DNA from 4 places in the Pseudarthrobacter sp. As-47 genome. Region 3 is predicted to be linked to each of the others. Evidence: predicted binding sites of a transcription regulator. Region 3 holds the regulator's gene; each other region holds the start of a gene.

Region 1 (2,195 bases), 1.7 Mb from region 3:
CGGTCCGGTTCCACGCCCGTGATGAGGCGGAAGGCGTCCACCGCCTGGCCCACGGCCATGTGGCCGCCGTCCAGCACACGGCACCCTTTGGCGCCGGCGGCCTTGACCAGTTCGGTTTCGATCGGACGGTAGACGATATCGGCCACCCAGTGCCGGGACTGGAGCAGGTCCCCGTCCAGGGGCATGCCCGGATGGGCGTGCATGCCCACGGGAGTGGCATGCACCAGGCCGTCAGCCTCGGACATCAGATCCCCTATCTCGCCGATCGGCCGCCACTCGATGTTCCTGTCCGGAAAGATCTGCGCGAGGGCCTCGGCCCGCTCCCGGGACCGGGCGGGATCCAGGTCCAGGACGCACAGGTGCTGCGCTCCTGCCGCCAGGAGCGCATAGGCCGTAGCGGCCCCGGCGCCGCCCGCGCCCAGCTGCACAACATGTCCAAGGGATGCTCCGGGGAGGCCTTCCTCGAGGGCGGAGCCAAATCCGGAGTAATCGGTGTTGTGGCCGATGAACTTGCCATCACGGACAAGGACGGTGTTGACCGCTTCCAGCCGCGCCGCATCGTCCGAAAGATCATCAAGGTACCCAAGGACAACCTGTTTGGCGGGAACGGTGATGTTGAAAGCATTGAAGCCCAGGTCGCGTCCGGCCGAGAGCAGGGTGCCCACGTCGTCCGCCGGACGTGCCAGGACGGTCAGGTCGACGGTCCGGTAGATGTACCGCAGCCCGTGATGGTCGGCTTCCCGCTCGTGGAGGGCGGGGGTCAGGGAGTGCGTGGTTCCTTCGCCGATCAACCCCACCAGGTACGACTCCGCCGGAGTACTCATTCTGTCCACCTTCCGGCCCCGCCAGTGCGAAGCGTCCTTGGGTCGGATTGCCTGGTCACAATTTCGGCCGCGGCCTTGTTCCGGACCTCGATGTGAACTAGATTACAACTACTGTACGTTTTATGCACACATGTTCGTAATGCGCACAAAGTCCCAGGCGAGGCGCACTGTCGGAGAAGACAGCCGGCAGCCTTGTCGGAGTACGGGTATCAAAGGAGAAAACCGTAGTGAAAACCCTTCTAAAATCACTCGCAGTGGGCACGGCGGGGTTGCTTGCGCTGACCGGCTGCGCCTCGGGCAGCAACAGCAGTTCGGAAGCCGACTTCCCTGCACAGGACATCCGGCTGACCGTTCCGTGGGCCGCAGGCGGCTCGGGGGACCTGACGGCCCGTACCATCGCACCGCTGCTGGAAAAAGAGCTGGGCGTCGAAGTCATCGTCGAAAACAAGCCGGGAGCCAACGGATCGGTGGCCTACAACTGGCTGAAGGACCAAAAGCCGGACGGATACAACCTCTCGATGATGGGCGTAGAGGTGGCCACCCTGCAGTTCCAGGATTACGACATCGACCCGTCCAACTACGCGCCGATTGGCCAGGGCCTGGCCGGACCCGGTGCCATCGCTGTCCCGGTGGACAGCCCCTACAAGTCGCTCAAGGACCTCGTCGCGGACGCCAAGGCCAACCCCGGCAAGGTCACCTACTCCAGCCCGGGCGTCGGCTCGGTCTGGGATTCCCCCGCCCAGGGCCTCCAGGAACTGGCCGGAATCGAACTCACATCTGTCCCGTTTGACGGCTCAGCCCCGGCAGTTGCTGCTGCGGCGGCCGGTGACGTCGATTTCTCGATCGATGCGATCGGCACGCAGAAGAACCAGGTGGACGCAGGCAAGCTCCGTTACCTGGCCATGCTGACCGAGGAACGGGATCCAAAGAACCCGGATGTCCCCACCGCCAAGGAAGAAGGAATCGACCTGCAGAACGCTTCATGGGTGGGAATCATGGCTCCGGCCGGTACACCCGAGGAAGTGGTCAGCAAGCTCTCCACCGCCATGGGCAAGGCTGTTGAGGACCCGGAATACAAGAAGGTCATCGAAGGGTCCAACCTCGTGCCTACCTTCAAGGACGCGGAGGAGATGAAGGCGTTCCTTGACGAGGAAGCCGACCGTTACGGACCGTGGATCAAGCTCGCGCAGGGCAAGTAGCGCAGGGCACACACTTCGAGGCAGACGGGCCGGCCGGCCTTCCGCTGGCCGGCCCCTACTGAGGAACCGCAATGAACGATCACACAGCAACAGGGCCACCGGCAGGCCTCAACCCAACAGACCCTGAGCAGGACCACGCCGAAGCCCATATCCACCCTGTGTCCGAGGTGCT
Region 2 (2,195 bases), 1.7 Mb from region 3:
GGTCCACCATCTCCACCAGGCGGTAGGCGTGCTCGTAGTCGTTCACGTGCTTGCCCCAGGCCAGGGCCTCGTAGGCCACCTTGATGCCGTGGTCGCCGGCAAGTCCGGCCAGCTGGGCGAGCTGTTCGGCGCGGACGGCGTCGTCGTCGATCGTGGCCGTGGCAACGTTGGAGCAGACCAGGATGGTGTCCATGCCCAGGCGGGACATCAGGTTGAACTTCGCCTCCGCCCGCCGGAGGTTCGCCTTCAGCAGGTCCGGGGCCACGCCGTCGAAATCCCGGAACGGCTGGTAGAGGTCCAGCCCCAGGCCAAGGTCTGCTGCCATGGACCGGACGTCCCCGGGGCTCAGCGGCGAGGTGACCAGGTCCTGTTCAAAGATCTCGATGCCGTCGAACCCGGCGATGGCACAGGCCTGCATCTTCTCCTTCAGGGTGCCGGAGAGGCAGACGGTGGCGATACCGGTGCGCATCAGGCAGCCACCTCTTCTGCGGCCACGAGCTCCAGGAAGTGCGAGCGCATGCGGTCCGGATCGGGTTCCAGGCCCGTGAAGATGCGGAAGGCATCTGCGGCCTGGCCCACTGCCATCCGGCCGCCGTCCAGGACCTCGCAGCCCTTGGCGCGGGCGCCCCGGACGAGCTCGGTGTCGATGGGGCGGTAGACAATGTCCGCCACCCAGTGCCGGGACTCCAGCAGCTCCAGGTCCAGCGGAACGCCGGGGTGGGCGGCCATCCCCACGGGGGTGCAGTGCACCAGGCCGTCGGCCAGCGGCATCAGCTGCGGCAGCTCCGCCGTCGTGCGCGCCACAACGGTGCTGTCCGGGAAGAAGCCGGCCAGTTCGGCTGCCCGGGCGGCGCTGCGGGCGGCGTCCATGTCCACGAGGTCCAGGTGGCGGACCCCGGCGGTGAGGAGGGCGTAGGCCACGGCGGAACCTGCCCCGCCGGCGCCCAGCTGGACCACCCGGTCCAGCCTGGCGCCGGGAAGTCCTGAGGAGAGGGCTGCGGCAAAGCCGGAAAAGTCTGTGTTGTGGCCTATGAACCGGCCGCCGTCGATCACCACGGTATTGACCGCACCGAGCCGCACGGCGTCCGGCGTCACCTCGTCCAGGTGCTGCAGGACCAGCTGCTTGCAGGGGTGCGTGATGTTCAGGCCGTTGAAGCCGAGGTTCCTGGCACTGCGCAGCAGCTCTCCCACGGAGTCGCCGGGAAGGCCGAGTTCCACGAGGTCGATGGGCCGGTAGAGGTAGCGCAGGCCCTGGACATCCCCTTCGCGCTCGTGCATGGGCGGGGTGAGTGACGGCATCACACCATCGCCGACCAGTCCCACCAGGTAGGACTCAGTTCGATTACTCATCCGTGCAGCTCCTTTGGTACGGCACCGGGCAGGAGCAGTGCGCCAGGCGGGTGCTGCTGCTGCGGTGTTGAAAGTTACGGTACATCATTTGTTCTATCAGCGCACTCTTGTTCCACATACGAACAAATAGCCGAGTCAGCGTTGCGGCAGGCGGGCCGCAAGCTCGGCGGCCGCCTCCTGCAGCAGCGGGACGCACGCCGCCAGTTCCTCCAGGCCCATGCGGAAGACGGGGACCGCCGTTGCCAGGGAAGCGAAGGCGTGGCCCTGGGAGTTGAGAAGCGGAACGGCGACGGCACGCATGCCCATCTCGTTTTCCTCGTCCATCACGGCATATCCTTGGCGCCGGACCTTATCGATTTCCGCGCGGAAGGCGTCCAGATCCGTGATGGACTTTTCCGTGAGCTGCTCCAGCGGGAGATCCTCCAGCAGCCGTTCGCGGTCGGCGTCCTCCGCAAAGGCAACCAGCACTTTTCCGACGGCGGTAGTGGAGAGGGAGCCCAAGTGGCCGGGGTCGCTGGTCACCCGGAACATCTGCGGACCGTCCACCTTGTTGACCGTGAGGTGGTGGTGGCCGTCGCGGACGCTGAGGATGGTGGCCTCGCCCGTCTGTTCGGTGACCCGGCGGAGGACCGGCATGGCCGTGCCGGCGAAGCCGTGATGGTTGGAGACCCGCTGGCCCAGCTGGAAGATCCGCAGGCCCAGGTGGTAGCGGCGGCCGTCCGGTTCGTAGTCCACGAAGCCGTCGCGGGTCAGGGACCCCAGCAGGCGGTAGGTGGTACTGAAGGGCAGCTCGGCCCGTCGGGAGATCTCTGCGGCACTGGCCCCGCGCGGCTCATCGCCCAGAA
Region 3 (2,195 bases):
GGGGACGTCCAGCTGCGGCGCACCGTAAGGGGTAAGCCCGCGGAGGTTGCTGCGGAGGGGAAGCCGGTTCAGGCGTTCTAGCTGGTCATTCACCTGAACAGTTTAGTGCCCGTGCCGGGTGCCGGAAAATGTGACGGCATCCTGTTCGCCCTCGGCATGTGCCGGATCAGCCGGCGGGGACGAACAGCTGCTGCCCGGGGAAGACCGCACCTGCGGACAGGTTGTTCAGCTGCACGATGTCCGCCACAACATCGCGTGCGTCGCGCTCCGGCGCAACGGTGGCCGCGATGCCCCACAGTGACTGGCCGGGCTGGACCGTCACGGTGACCGCGGACGTTGTCTCAAGGTCCGCAGCAGAGTCGGAGGCTTTCGCCGGGGAGTTGAAGAAGCCTGCCAGTGAGAGCAGCAGGGCGGCCAGGAGCACCAGGGGAATCCCGATCAGCACGATGCGGCCGCGGCGGGTCAGCCGCAGGGGCGGAAGGGCTGCCGGCCGTTCCGGCTGCCGCTCTTCAGGCCCGGAGAGAAGTTGCTGCACTGAGAGCAGCTGTGGACGTGAACCCCGCGAAACAGATGTAGCTGACATGAACTGAGCCCTCCTGGACCATACTGTGCTGCCCGGATGTTCTGCTCCGCGCCCCTCTGGGGGCTTCCCGGCACCATCATCGAATGGCCGGGGTTCGCAGTAGAACATATATTCGAACTTTGCTTTCTCTGTTTTAGCACCTATCAACGAACATTGTCGAGACTCGCTAGAACAAATGTTTGAAAAAGCAGTGTGGCTGGCCTAGTTTTGAACGAAAGAACAACCACCCGGACAGTCGATCAGCAGGGTCTGACATTATGGGGCGGGATCCTCCAGGGCCTGGCCGTGGAGGGGCCGGCGGACACCGAAAGGCATTGGCGAATATGGCAGCAGCAGCCGCCGGGGGCAGGGCAACCGCGCAACCGAAGAGGACCGCCAAGGGCCTGACGCCACGGCAGAAAAAAATCCTCGAAACCATCCAGCGCTCCGTCAATGAGAACGGTTACCCCCCGTCCATGCGGGAGATCGGTGACACGGTGGGGCTGGCCAGCCTTTCAAGTGTCACGCACCAGCTGGCCCAGCTGGAGAAACTCGGCTACCTCCGCCGTGACCCGAAGCGTCCGCGCGCCATGGAAGTCCTCATGCCCCTGACCCTGGACGGCGGTGCGGCCAAGCCAAGCAGCCAGCCATCAGCCGGACTTCCAGCCGGCGGTGCCACCGTCACGGAGCTGCCTACGGCCCTGGACACCGCGATGGTCCCGCTCGTTGGCCGCATCGCTGCTGGTGGTCCCATCCTTGCCGACCAGCAGGTGGAGGACGTTATGCCGCTCCCCCGGCAGCTGGTGGGCCAGGGCGAACTGTTCATGCTCAAAGTGGCCGGCGATTCGATGGTGGACGCAGCCATCTGTGATGGCGACTGGGTGGTGGTCCGCCGCCAGGCGGACGCGGCCAACGGGGACATCGTCGCTGCCCTCCTTGATGACGAAGCCACTGTGAAGACGTTCCGGCAGCGTGACGGCCACACCTGGCTGCTCCCCCAGAACACCCAGTACGAGCCCATCCTCGGGGACCACGCCACCATCATGGGCAAGGTCGTGTCGGTGCTCCGCTCGCTGTAGCCGCCCGCTCCTGGCCCCAGGCAGGGCCAGCCCACAACACAGTCAGCCCGAGGCACATTCGGCCGTGCGCAGCGCTGGCCGGATCCACCTTGGGCAGATCCGGCCCTGCGCAGTGCGGGCTTCCCGGAGCCCCGGCATGTGAAGGGACGTCAGGGGTTCTCCCCGGCCAGCCTCTCCAAGGCGGCGATTGCCGTCTTCCGGTCCGTTGTGGACCAGAACGGCGGCAGCGCTCCCCGGAGGAACCCGGCGTAGCGCTCGGTGGCGAGCCTGGAGTCAAGTACTGCCACCACCCCCTTGTCCCCGGTAGAGCGGATCAGGCGGCCTGCGCCCTGGGCAAGCCGGATGGCGGCATGGGTGGCCGAAACTGACATAAAGCCGTTTCCGCCGGCCTGCGCCACGGCGCGGGAGCGCGCCGTCATGAGGGGATCGTCCGGCCGCGGAAAGGGAATCCGGTCTATCACCACAAGCCGGCATGAACCGCCCGGAACGTCCACGCCCTGCCACAGGGACATGGTTCCGAAAAGGCAGGTGTCGGGCTCGTCGGCGAACTGCTT
Region 4 (2,195 bases), 1.3 Mb from region 3:
GCTGTTTATGTACGGCCTCGTTCCCGCCATGCAGGGCCCCATCGCCGTGGCCCTGGGCGGCTGGGACCTGTCCTGGCTGGCCGGCGGGCTGGCGAGCGCCACGAGCTACGCCATCCTGGGCCCGAGGGTCCACCGCAAGTTCCTCGAATCCGCTCCGGCTGCCGGCGCCGACTCCCAGCCCTCCCCGGCCCTGGCCGGAATCCCTGCCCGGCCCAGCGCCCCGGCCGGCCTCTAACCTAGGAACACCTGACATGACCATTGACGCATTCCCCGATTCCGCCCACCCGATCACCTGGCCCGAGGGCAAGCAGGCGGCAGCCTCCTTCACCTTCGACGTCGACGCCGAATCCTGCACCATCGCCCACGATCCCAAGAGCACCAGCCGGATGTCCCTGATGACCCACCAGTCCTACGGGCCCAAGGTGGCAGTCCCCCGGCTGCTGCAGATCCTCCAGCGGCAGGACATCCGTGCCACGTTCTTCGTCCCCGGCTTCACCGCCGAGTGCTATCCGGACACGGTCCGGCGCATCGTGGACGCGGGGCATGAGGTGGCCCACCACGGCTACCTGCACGAGCCCATGCAGGGTATCGACGCCGAGACGGAGGCACGTTACATCGACCGCGGCCTGGAGGCGCTGGCCAAGGCAGCCGGGGTGGAACCGGTGGGCTACCGGGCGCCGTGGTGGGAACTGAACTGGCACTCCCCGGCGCTCCTGGCGGACCGCGGCTTCCTCTACGATTCAAGCCTGCTCGACGGCGATGCCCCCTACCGCTTCAGCGTCGCCCCGGGCGACTCCCGGGACATTGTGGAGATTCCGGTGGACTGGGCGCTGGACGACTGGGAGCAGTACGCGTTCTACCCGGGCGTCACCGGCAGCGGCGTCATCGAGAGCCCGGCGAAGGTCCTGGAAATGTGGACGCTGGAGGCGGAGGCGCACCATGCGCAGGGCAGCTGCTTCGTCCTGACCAACCATCCCTTCATCTCCGGCCGGCCTTCCAAGGCTGTAGCCCTGGAACAGCTGATTGAACGGGTCAAGGGAATGGACGGCATGTGGGTGGCCACCATGGAAGAGATCGCGGAGCACACCCGGCGGACGGTTCAGGAAGTCCACACCCACGCCCGCATCCAGGTGCCCTCCTTCCCGGATACCGGGGCGAAGTTCACGCCGTCGGTGGTCCGGGAGTCACGGCCCGCCGTCGCCGGCTGACCTAACCACAACCAGACGCAGAGTGGCGCTGCCCAGCCGGGCAGCACCACTCTGCTCTTTAAGGTGGCTGCCTCACAGTGAAGCACCCGGAGGCAGGGACGCCAGATACTCCGGGGGTGGCATTGTCAGGGCCAGGGTCTACACTGAAGTAATCGAACATATATTCGAATAAAGGTGTGTTGTGGGCGTTATTATCGGTCCCCGCGTGATACATGCGGGCGCCTCGTTGTTGTCAGTGCTGATTGCCCCGGTTCCCGTCGCCGCAGGGTTTCCTTCGCCGGCGCAGGACTACTTCGATGGCCGGATCGACCTGAACGCCCACCTGATCAAGGACATCACCAGCACGTTCGTGGTCCGCGTGACAGGAGACTCCATGGAGCGCGCGGGCATCAGCGACGGTGATGAGCTGATCGTCAACAGGGCACTGGAACCCCGGGACGGCTCGGTGGTGATTGCCGTGCTGGACGGGGAGCTGACGGTGAAGCGCCTGCGCCTTACAGCCACAGGCGTGGTGCTGCAGGCGGAGAATCCAAAGTATCCGGACATCAGAGTGCCTGCCCTCTCGGAGCTGACCATCTGGGGCGTGGCCACGAGGTGCCTGCACCATGTCTAGCCGGCGGCGTCCGGGTGCCTGCCGATGAGCAAAACCGTCCCCATGCGGCAGATGCCGCAGATCGCCCACGTAGACGTGAACTGTTTCTACGCCTCGGCGGAGCGTGCCTTCGATCCCTCGCTGGAGGGCAGGCCGCTGGTGGTCCTTTCGAACAACGACGGCTGCGCCGTCACCCGCTCCCCCGAGGCGAAGGCCCTGGGCATTGCCACCGGCGAGCCGTGGTTCAAACTCGCACCCCGCGCGAAGGAATGGGGACTGGTGGCCAAATCCAGCAACTACGAGCTCTATGGCGACATCAGCGCCCGGGTCATGGAGCTGCTCGGCAGGTACTCCGCGTGGCTGGAGGTTTACAGCATCGACGAGGCCTTCCTCGG

What was found. The regulator LexA, encoded in region 3, represses DNA repair genes until DNA is damaged. The targets are predictions, from matches to a motif close to TCGAACANNTGTTCGA.
Region 1: AC4BCK_RS20405 (shikimate dehydrogenase) is a predicted target of LexA. The motif match lies at 947-962, and genes of this name have one in related genera.
Region 2: AC4BCK_RS20460 (shikimate dehydrogenase) is a predicted target of LexA. The motif match lies at 1,431-1,446, and genes of this name have one in related genera.
Region 4: AC4BCK_RS01425 (LexA family protein) is a predicted target of LexA. The motif match lies at 1,361-1,376, and genes of this name have one in related genera.

The regions. Positions count from the first base shown of each region.
Region 1 is NZ_CM177088.1:4,407,059-4,409,253, reverse strand. It holds gene AC4BCK_RS20405 (shikimate dehydrogenase) at 1-824, opposite strand, end outside; gene AC4BCK_RS20400 (Bug family tripartite tricarboxylate transporter substrate binding protein) at 1,052-2,023, shown strand; gene AC4BCK_RS20395 (tripartite tricarboxylate transporter TctB family protein) at 2,095-2,195, shown strand, end outside.
Region 2 is NZ_CM177088.1:4,418,518-4,420,712, forward strand. It holds gene AC4BCK_RS20455 (bifunctional sugar phosphate isomerase/epimerase/4-hydroxyphenylpyruvate dioxygenase family protein) at 1-469, opposite strand, end outside; gene AC4BCK_RS20460 (shikimate dehydrogenase) at 469-1,350, opposite strand; gene AC4BCK_RS20465 (IclR family transcriptional regulator) at 1,486-2,195, opposite strand, start outside.
Region 3 is NZ_CM177088.1:1,625,530-1,627,724, reverse strand. It holds gene AC4BCK_RS07490 (histidinol-phosphate transaminase) at 1-93, opposite strand, end outside; gene AC4BCK_RS07485 (LysM peptidoglycan-binding domain-containing protein) at 167-583, opposite strand; gene lexA (transcriptional repressor LexA) at 907-1,641, shown strand; gene AC4BCK_RS07475 (ATP-dependent DNA helicase) at 1,791-2,195, opposite strand, start outside.
Region 4 is NZ_CM177088.1:298,230-300,424, reverse strand. It holds gene AC4BCK_RS01435 (purine-cytosine permease family protein) at 1-235, shown strand, start outside; gene AC4BCK_RS01430 (polysaccharide deacetylase family protein) at 252-1,208, shown strand; gene AC4BCK_RS01425 (LexA family protein) at 1,390-1,821, shown strand; gene AC4BCK_RS01420 (Y-family DNA polymerase) at 1,846-2,195, shown strand, end outside.